Idiomarina loihiensis L2TR: one gene and its partners. The protein of the gene in region 2 interacts with the protein of the main gene of each other region in a pairwise test. Links are inferred from orthologs where the notes say so. Each region holds a gene or a part of one and is shown on either strand. Other genes may lie near its edges. The genes, in order: groL, aceE and nth.

Region 1 (3,063 bases), 2.0 Mb from region 2 along the record:
CGTCAACAAGGCAAAGCCAAGTTCCAGGGCGTTTTCGCCGAGCAAACGGTATTTGAAAGCACAGGCAACCGTTTTCAGCCCTACCTTAATGAAATTGCTGCCAACTTTGAAAAATGGCAGCAGGACAAAGAAAACGAGCAGCAGTTGCAGTTACTGGTACAACAATTACAGTTGATGACTGAAACTCTCGCTCGTCTTAAAGCTATTCGTCAGGCTGGTTAACAAAGGTTTCTTCGAACCACTGAGTCAGCATCTGCTTTTCAAAATATAAGTCATCCCGTCTCATCCTTGATGCCAGGCTGTCGTAATTAAACCCCATATTTTTTACGTGAGCCTGGCCTTCCTTTACAGCTTCTCCTGAGTTACTCATTAAACGATAATCAAATTCCATTCTAGGGAAGTCAATTTCCCGAACAATGCGCACGTAATTTGAACTCGAGCGTCCAAATGTCGGTTCAACCCGGCCGGTTAAATCAACGTCTGTTACGGTAATTTCCAGCTTCTGATCTTCAGGAAGCTTTGCCGCCAACTCCTGAAAATGCTCAGTCAGCTTATCCATCACCTTTTTCTGGTACCGATCACGTAAGCCATCGGCCGGTCGAATATCTGTGTAACTATCAACATCTTTCCAGGAAACTTCAGCCGTACCAGCATATGCTGTAAAGCTACAGGCTAATAACGCCGCTCCCACTATACCTTGAACACGCATGCTATCTTCCTCCCATACAATCGCCAAGGGTGTCATCTCTAGGTTAGAACACAAATAATGAAAAAAATTCCATAAAAAAAGGGGAGCCATCAAGGCTCCCCTTTTCAAAAGTGCGTTGGGAGGCTTACATCATGCCGCCCATACCGCCCATTCCACCCATGTCGCCGCCAGGCATGCCGCCTGCGTTGTCATCTTGTGGGATGTCAGCAATCATTGCTTCGGTGGTGATCATCAGTGCGCCAACAGATGCCGCGAACTGAAGTGCCGAACGGGTTACTTTGGTTGGATCCAGAATACCCATTTCCAGCATATCGCCGTAAGTGTCGTTACCGGCATTGTAACCATAGTTACCTTCGCCAGCACGTACGTTGTTAGCAACCACAGAACCTTCGGCGCCAGCGTTCATTGCGATTTGACGCAACGGCGCTTCCATCGCACGCAGGGCTAAACGGATACCAACGTTCTGTTCTTCGTTGTCACCACGCAGTTCTGCCAGTTTGCTCGCAGCGCGAACCAAAGCAACACCACCACCAGGTACCACGCCTTCTTCAACAGCTGCACGAGTTGCATGCAACGCATCTTCAACGCGCGCTTTTTTCTCTTTCATTTCCATTTCAGTAGCAGCGCCGACTTTAATCACCGCAACACCGCCAGCTAACTTAGCCAGACGCTCTTGCAGTTTTTCACGGTCATAGTCAGACGTAGTGTCTTCCATCTGCTGCTTGATTTGGTTAACACGACCGTCGATAGCGGTATCGTCGCCATTACCGTCAACAACAGTGGTGTTGTCTTTAGTAATCACAACGCGCTTCGCAGTACCTAAGTCTTCCAGCTGCGTTTTTTCCAGCTCCATACCAATTTCTTCAGAAACCACAGTACCGCCAGTCAGAACAGCAATGTCCTGCAGCATAGCTTTACGACGGTCGCCAAAGCCTGGTGCTTTAACCGCAGCAACTTTAACGATGCCACGCATATTGTTCACAACCAGAGTTGCCAGCGCTTCGCCTTCAACGTCTTCAGCAATAATCAGCAGAGGTTTACCGGCTTTAGAAACACCTTCTAATACCGGCAGTAACTCGCGGATATTAGAGATTTTCTTATCAATCAGAAGAATGAACGGATTGTCTAATTCAACCGAACCACTTTCCTGGTTGTTAATGAAGTAAGGAGACAAGTAACCACGGTCGAACTGCATACCTTCAACAACGTCCAGCTCGTCAGTCAGTGCCTGACCTTCTTCAACGGTGATAACACCTTCCTGGCCTACTTTGTCCATTGCCTGAGCAATGATTTCGCCAATAGTGTGATCAGCGTTTGCAGAAATAGTCGCTACCTGAGCAATGGCTTTGCTGTCGGCACAAGGCTGAGAAATTTTCTTCAGCTCTTCAACTGCAGCGATAACCGCTTTGTCGATACCGCGCTTAAGATCCATCGGGTTCATGCCTGCGGCTACTGACTTCAAGCCTTCGTTAACAATGGCTTGAGCCAGAACGGTTGCGGTTGTTGTACCGTCACCCGCTTCGTCATTTGCTTTAGACGCCACTTCTTTAACCATCTGCGCGCCCATGTTCTCGAACTTATCTTCCAGCTCGATTTCTTTCGCAACAGACACACCGTCTTTGGTGATAACAGGAGAACCGTAAGACTTATCTAATACAACGTTGCGACCTTTTGGACCCAGCGTCACTTTTACTGAATCAGCAAGAATGTTAACGCCTTTCAGCATTTTTTGACGTGCTGTGTTACCAAATTTGACTTCTTTAGCTGCCATTTTTGCTTTCCTCTTAAATTCGTTTAGTCGGTTGTGCTAGTAAGCGTTTCTGACGTCTTATTCTTCAACAGCCAGAATGTCGCTTTCGCTCATGATTAAGTACTCTTCACCGTCAATTTTCTCGGTTTTAACACCGTAGCCTTCATTGAACAGCACTTTGTCACCAGCTTTTACGTCTAGTGCACGTACCTCACCGTTATCCAGAATGCGGCCTTTGCCTACTGCTACGATTTCACCGCGAGTAGATTTTTCTGCCGCAGAACCAGTCAGAACAATGCCGCCAGCCGATTTCGCTTCGACTTCGGTGCGCTTAATAATGACTCGATCGTGTAAAGGACGAAGTTTCATTGTTGATAACTCCTCAACCTATTGTTGTTAGTGGTTAATACCCCTAAGGGGCGGATAAAAATGTGTGTGCACATTAAATGGGGGAGGAATTTTTGTTATCAAGGGGGAAGCTCAAAAATTTTTATGCTAATTTGCAAAACTGACAGGCGCTATAGGGAGGTTCTATGACTCAGCAACCACAATTAATTTTATGCACCACAGACAGTTCTGACTCGGCTAAACAGCTGGCGCGTTC
Region 2 (3,334 bases):
TTGTCGTCGGTTTTGTCTTCAGCTTCCTCTTCGCTGTCAGACTCATCCGATTCGTCGGCTCCTCCGGAAGCCTCAATCATTGCCAGCACGTCGCCTTCGCTAATGGTATCGCCAACTTTTACTTTCAGCTCGGTAATTTTACCGCCTGAAGATGCCGGGATATCCATGGAAGCTTTGTCGCTTTCGACAGTAACGATACCGTCTTCCTGCTCAACGGTATCGCCTTCACTGACCAAAATTTCAATGACTTCTACTTCTTCGCCGCCCACGTCGGGGACTTTGAGTTCGATTTGATCGGCCATCTCAGTACCTCCTTATGCTAAACGCGGGTTCAGCTTGTCAGTGTCGATATCGTAGTCTTTGATAGCTTTAGCTACCACTTTCTTATCGATATCACCTTGGTCTGCCAGTTCTTTCAGTGCTGCAACCACAATATAGTGCGGGTTCACTTCAAAGTGCTTACGCAAGTTAGCGCGGCTGTCCGAGCGTCCAAAGCCGTCGGTACCTAATACCCGGTAAGAGGTTGGTACCCAGGCGCGAACCTGATCAGCGTACAGCTTGATGTAGTCTGTTGCTGCTACTGCCGGTCCTTTCGCCTTTTTCATCACTTGCGTAATGTAGGCTTCTTTTTCTTTCTTCTCAGGGTTCAGCATGTTCCAACGGTCAGTATCCAGACCATCGCGCGCCAGCTCATTGAATGAAGTTACGCTGTAAACTGTTGAGTTCACGTCGTACTCTTCAGACAAGATTGTCGCTGCTTCACGCACTTGCTGCAAAATAGTACCACTGCCTAACAACTGAACATCGCCTTTAGCTTTGTTCTTGGCCTTCACTTTATCCAGTTCGTAAATACCTTTGATGATGCCTTCTTCGACACCTTCCGGCATTTCTGGTTGATGGTAGTTTTCATTCATTACAGTGAGGTAATAGAAAACATTCTCCTGGTCGCCAAACATGCGTTTCAGGCCATCGTGCACGATAACTGCAATTTCATAACCGTATGTCGGATCATAGCTAATGCAGTTTGGCACCGTGCCAAAGTGAACCATGCTGTGTCCGTCCTGGTGCTGCAGACCTTCACCGTTAAGCGTTGTGCGACCGGCAGTACCTCCGACCAGGAAGCCGCGGGTCTGACTGTCACCTGCGGCCCAGACTAAGTCACCGACTCGCTGGAAACCGAACATTGAGTAGTAAATGTAGAACGGAATCATCGGCTCGTTATTTAACGAGTAACTGGTACCCGCTGCAATCCAGGACGCCATAGCACCGAGTTCGTTGATGCCTTCCTGAATCACCTGGCCTTTTTTATCTTCACGATAATAGGCAACCTGGTCTTTATCCTGCGGCGTGTATTTCTGGCCATGGTGCGAATAAATACCCACCTGACGGAACAAGCCTTCCATACCAAAGGTACGAGCTTCATCCGGAATAATTGGCACAATACGTTTACCAATTTTCTTGTCTTTCAGCAGCGCTGTCAGTACACGAACAAAGGCCATAGTTGAGGAAATTTCACGATCCCCTGAACCTTTCAGAACCGCATCAAAAGCTTTCAGTGCGGGCAGCTCAAGCTCAACATCGCTTTCCGGACGACGCACTGGCATATAACCACCGAGCTTCTCGCGACGCTCGTTCAAATACTTCATTTCATCGCTGTCGTCGTCAAACTTGTAGTAAGGCAGGTCTTCCAGCTCTTTGTCTTCAAACGGGATATTGAAACGGTCACGCATGTGCTTAACCGCGTCTAAATCCATTTTCTTAACCTGGTGGGCAATGTTTTTACCTTCGCCCGCAGCACCCATGCCATAACCTTTTACGGTTTTCGCTAAAATAACCTGTGGCCGACCTTTGGTATTAGCGGCTTTATGGTACGCCGAGTAGACTTTTACCGGGTCATGCCCGCCACGGTTTAAGCGCCAGATGTCTTCGTCAGACAAGTTGGCGACCATTTCTTCGGTTTCAGGGTACTTACCAAAAAAGTTTTCACGGGTGAACTTGCCACCTTTGGCTTTAAAGTTCTGGTAATCACCGTCAACGGTTTCTTCCATTAACTGCTGCAATTTACCTTCGGTGTCGCGGTACAACAGCGGATCCCAGTAGCGCCCCCAGATAACTTTAATCACTTCCCAGCCGGCGCCATGGAAGTTACCCTCCAGTTCCTGAATGATTTTACCGTTACCACGTACCGGCCCGTCTAAGCGCTGCAGGTTACAGTTAATAACGAAAGTCAGATTGTCCAGCTCCTCGCGAGCAGCCAGACCAATAGCACCTAAGCTTTCTGGCTCATCGGTTTCACCGTCACCTAAGAAGCAGTAAACACGTTGTTTTGAACAGTCTTTAATGCCACGGTCAGTCAGGTACTTAAGGAAGCGGGCTAAATAGATAGCCTGAATTGGGCCTAAGCCCATAGAGACCGTCGGGAACTGCCAAAAGTCCGGCATTAAGTTCGGGTGCGGATAAGAAGGTAAGCCTTTACCGTCGACTTCCTGACGAAAGTTATTCAATTGCTCTTCGGTCAAGCGTCCTTCAATGAAAGCACGACCATAAATACCGGGTGACACATGGCCCTGAATAAACAGGAAGTCACCACCATCGTCTTCATTTGGCGCACGGAAGAAATGGTTAAAGCCAACATCGTATAACATCGCCGAAGAAGCAAAACTGGCAAGGTGGCCACCTAACTCTTCGCCTTTTTGCGATGCACGCAACACCATCATGGCGGCATTCCAGCGAATGGCTGAACGAATGCGCGATTCCAGCGTCTGGTTACCCGGCATAGTGGGTTCCTGACTGGCAGGAATGGTATTCAGATATGCCGTGGTTGGCTTATACGGTAAATAAGCGCCATTGCGACGAGCTTTGTCGACCAGTTGCTCTAACAGATAGTGCGCTCTTTCCGGGCCTTCAGCCTCAAGCACCCCCTCAAGAGCGTCTAACCACTCTTGAGTTTCCTGCTGGTCGACATCTTTGTTTAATTCTTCACTCATAGCTATTCCTTACCTTTTTATCAATTCAGGAACGTCGTAGCGAACGTTGAATGCGTGACTGTTCTTTGCCTAAGTTTAACAATGTCTGTTCAATATAGGCTAAATGTTGATGACACGCATCCCGCGCTTGCTCCGGTTTACCGGCAACAATGGCACTAACCAGCTGCTGACGGTGTTGATTCAGTTTTCCCAGCAAGTCGTCACGACCCGCCAGTATTTCCAGGTTCTGCCTAATATTTTCGGCCAGTAATTCCTGCATGCCGTGAATGACATGCAACAAAATAACGTTGTGCGAGGCCTCTGCAATACGGTGATAGAATTCCACTATTGCATTGACCTGATCATCG
Region 3 (2,922 bases), 1.5 Mb from region 2 along the record:
ACCGAGTCGACCGGCTTGAGTATTCCGTCGTCATCGAAATCCAGCAAGACTGCAGCTATTTCCAGTAACGCATCGGTTTTTGCGTTAAACCCCGCTGTTTCGACATCGACGACTACCGGCATGTAGCCGCGAAAACGTTGTTTCATAAGCGAGTTAGAGCTGTCTGACATAGAATTTCCGTAGTGAATAAAACATAACGCCATTATGCCAAAGATAACGGAGTTCTGCTTGCAGAAATACTAAAGCAACCGCAATGCTTGCCGATAACAGACGTATCAGAAATAAATCAGGGGCGCTTATGAAAAATTGGCCGATGTTGACTGCTGTTTCAGCCTCGCTGCTGCTATTAAGCGGGCAGGCACAAGCAAACTCAGTCAGGCACTACAGTGCAAACCTGGATAACTCCGCCTGGCAGATCAGTGAAAAGAACCGCTTAGCCTGTGAGATGGAACATGAAATTCCTCGTTACGGTAAGGTGCGGTTTCAAAGTGAAGCCAGCAAAGAGCTCAATTTGCGCATGAAAATGGAGATGCAGAAGTTACCGGACAGCTATGGTGTGTCTGCTATTGAGTCGGTGCCGCCGCGCTGGCAGCCCGGTGAGTCCAGTTACCGCATTGGTAATATGCAACTGTATAAGCAGTTTGATGGTGAGCTGCAAAAACAACTGGCATGGACTTTGTTAAGCGAGCTGGAGAAAGGGCGGTATCCCACGTTTTTCTATGATGACTGGTACAACAACCGTGATCAGGTGGCAGTGTCTTTGTCGTCGGTGAATTTTCGTCGTACTTATGATGACTTTATGAGCTGCGTAAATGCGTTATTGCCTTTCAGCTTTGATGATATTGCGTACACGGTGCTTAACCATGAAGCCGACAGCGAAAAGCTGACTTTGTCCTCGCAGCGAAAGCTTAAACAGATTAGCGATTATCTTCAGGTGGATAATGAGCTGGAACTGGTTCTGGTGGATGCCTATACTGACTCGCTTGGTGCGCGTGGGCCGAACCAGGAATTAACCGAACAGCGCGCGAAAGAAATTCAGCAGTTTTTTGTTGAGCGTGGTATAGACGCCGAGCGGATTAAAACCGTTGCTCACGGTGAAGATCGTCCGGTTAAATCCAATGACAATGAGATAAACCGTCAGATTAACCGCCGCGTTATTGTGCAACTGACAAAACCGTCGTCGATTGAGCTGTAATAAGCTCAATCGCTGGTTTTTTCTTTAAACTCGCACAAGTCTTCAATAACGCAGGAACCACAACGTGGCTTGCGGGCTATGCAGGTGTAACGGCCGTGCAAAATTAACCAGTGGTGCACATCGACCTTAAACTCAGCCGGTACCACTTTTATCAGTTTTTCTTCTACTTCTTTGACGTTTTTTCCCGGTGCCAGTTTGGTGCGGTTAGACACGCGGAATATGTGCGTGTCTACGGCAATAGTCGGCCAGCCGAAGGCGGTATTTAACACCACGTTTGCGGTTTTACGACCAACACCAGGCAGGGCTTCCAGTGCAGCTCTGTCTTCCGGTACTTCGCCGCCATATTCTTGAACCAGAATTTTGCAGGTTTTGTAAGCGTTTTCGGCTTTGGAATTAAACAGGCCGATGGTTTTTATGTATTCTTTTATGCCATCCACACCCAGAGCTAGCATTGTTTCTGCGGTAGGTGCTGCGGGAAAGAGCTTACGAGTGGCTTTATTAACACCAACGTCGGTAGCCTGAGCGGATAACAAGACCGCAATCAGTAACTGAAAAGGTGAGTCATATTCCAGTTCTGTGGTTGGGTTGGGGTTGTTGTCCCGTAGTCGGCTTAAAATTTCGTAACGCTTGGTTTTATTCATAATAAGTCATTTGTTGTTATATTTTTCAGGCAGTAACCCGTGCACGGGTAACGGTTTTCTTTTCAGCGCGGGCGCTGCGTACTGCATCAATTTTATTTTTCAACGCAATAATAAAACCCATACCAATAAAGGCTCCGGGTGGCAGTATCGCCAGCAATAATGGGTAATTCACCGTGAATAGCTCAATTCGCAATTGTGCAGCCCAGTCACCTAACAAGAGTTCTGCGCCATTAAACAGCGTGCCGTTACCGATAATTTCGCGCATTGCGCCCAGCACAACCAGTACTAAGGCAAAGCCTGCGCCCATTGCCAACCCATCGAAGGCGGCCCGTTGCCATGGGTTTTTCGAAGCGTAAGCTTCGGCGCGGCCAATAATGGCACAGTTGGTCACAATGAGCGGAATGAAAATACCCAGTGACTGGTAAAGCTGAAAGACATACGCATTCATCAACAACTGAATAATGGTGACAAAAGTGGCGATAACCATAACAAAGACCGGAATACGAATTTCCGATGGCACAAATTCGCGTACCAGAGACACGGTAATGTTAGAGCCAACCAGAACAAACAAGGTGGCCAGCCCAAGACCCAGCGCATTGGTCACCGAAGCGGTAACTGCTAATAAAGGGCATAAGCCTAATAGCTGAACTAATGCTGGGTTATTGTCCCATAAGCCTTGCTTGGTTAAGTGTTTGTATTCATTCATTCCTGAACCTCCTGACAGTGAGGTAAGTCGGCATTAAATAGAACGTCAGCTTGTTGCTGAAGTTCTAAAGTCGCACGTTTTACTGCCGAAACCACGGCGCGAGGCGTAATGGTGGCGCCGGTAAACTGATCAAACATGCCGCCGTCGCGTTGCACCGCCCAGCGGTCATCGTCTGCGCCGCGAACTTGCTTCTCAGCAAAGCTTTTTATCCAGTCGCTTTTTTCAACTTCAATTTTGTCGCCTAAACCGGGGGTTTCCTGATGGCGCAGAGTTCTCACGCCCAGGACTTCCCCGCCGGGTTTAATGGCCACTAATAAACGAATAGCGCCGGAGTAGCCGTCGGGTGCAATAACTTCTGCTGCCAGCGCAGTTGGCTCTTC

What was found.
Region 1: the proteins of aceE (region 2) and groL interact in binary tests that used the Escherichia coli proteins (3 or more experiments, as listed by UniProt). The link is inferred for Idiomarina loihiensis L2TR from one-to-one orthologs.
Region 3: the proteins of aceE (region 2) and nth interact in binary tests that used the Escherichia coli proteins (3 or more experiments, as listed by UniProt). The link is inferred for Idiomarina loihiensis L2TR from one-to-one orthologs.

What each region holds. Positions count from the first base shown.
Region 1 is NC_006512.1:2,442,765-2,445,827, forward strand. The notes cover bases 158-3,061. They hold groL (chaperonin GroEL), read right to left. Parts: upstream 2,481-3,061; coding sequence 834-2,480; downstream 158-833. Other genes in these bases: priC (primosomal replication protein PriC), read left to right, coding at 158-222; IL_RS11710 (DUF3016 domain-containing protein), read right to left, coding at 203-709; IL_RS11720 (co-chaperone GroES), read right to left, coding at 2,538-2,828; cutA (divalent-cation tolerance protein CutA), read left to right, coding at 2,993-3,061. Outside these bases: more of priC, read left to right, coding at 1-157; more of cutA, read left to right, coding at 3,062-3,063.
Region 2 is NC_006512.1:472,180-475,513, reverse strand. The notes cover bases 115-3,289. They hold aceE (pyruvate dehydrogenase (acetyl-transferring), homodimeric type), read right to left. Parts: upstream 2,988-3,289; coding sequence 315-2,987; downstream 115-314. Other genes in these bases: pdhR (pyruvate dehydrogenase complex transcriptional repressor PdhR), read right to left, coding at 3,013-3,289; aceF (dihydrolipoyllysine-residue acetyltransferase), read right to left, coding at 115-302. Outside these bases: more of aceF, read right to left, coding at 1-114; more of pdhR, read right to left, coding at 3,290-3,334. UniProt on the Escherichia coli protein: Component of the pyruvate dehydrogenase (PDH) complex, that catalyzes the overall conversion of pyruvate to acetyl-CoA and CO(2).
Region 3 is NC_006512.1:1,934,079-1,937,000, reverse strand. What follows is about bases 19-2,781. They hold nth (endonuclease III), read right to left. Parts: upstream 1,837-2,781; coding sequence 1,201-1,836; downstream 19-1,200. Other genes in these bases: rsxG (electron transport complex subunit RsxG), read right to left, coding at 2,539-2,781; IL_RS09240 (electron transport complex subunit E), read right to left, coding at 1,862-2,542; IL_RS09250 (OmpA family protein), read left to right, coding at 299-1,195; rnt (ribonuclease T), read right to left, coding at 19-170. In the rest of the region: more of rnt, read right to left, coding at 1-18; more of rsxG, read right to left, coding at 2,782-2,922. UniProt on the Escherichia coli protein: DNA repair enzyme that has both DNA N-glycosylase activity and AP-lyase activity. The DNA N-glycosylase activity releases various damaged pyrimidines from DNA by cleaving the N-glycosidic bond, leaving an AP (apurinic/apyrimidinic) site.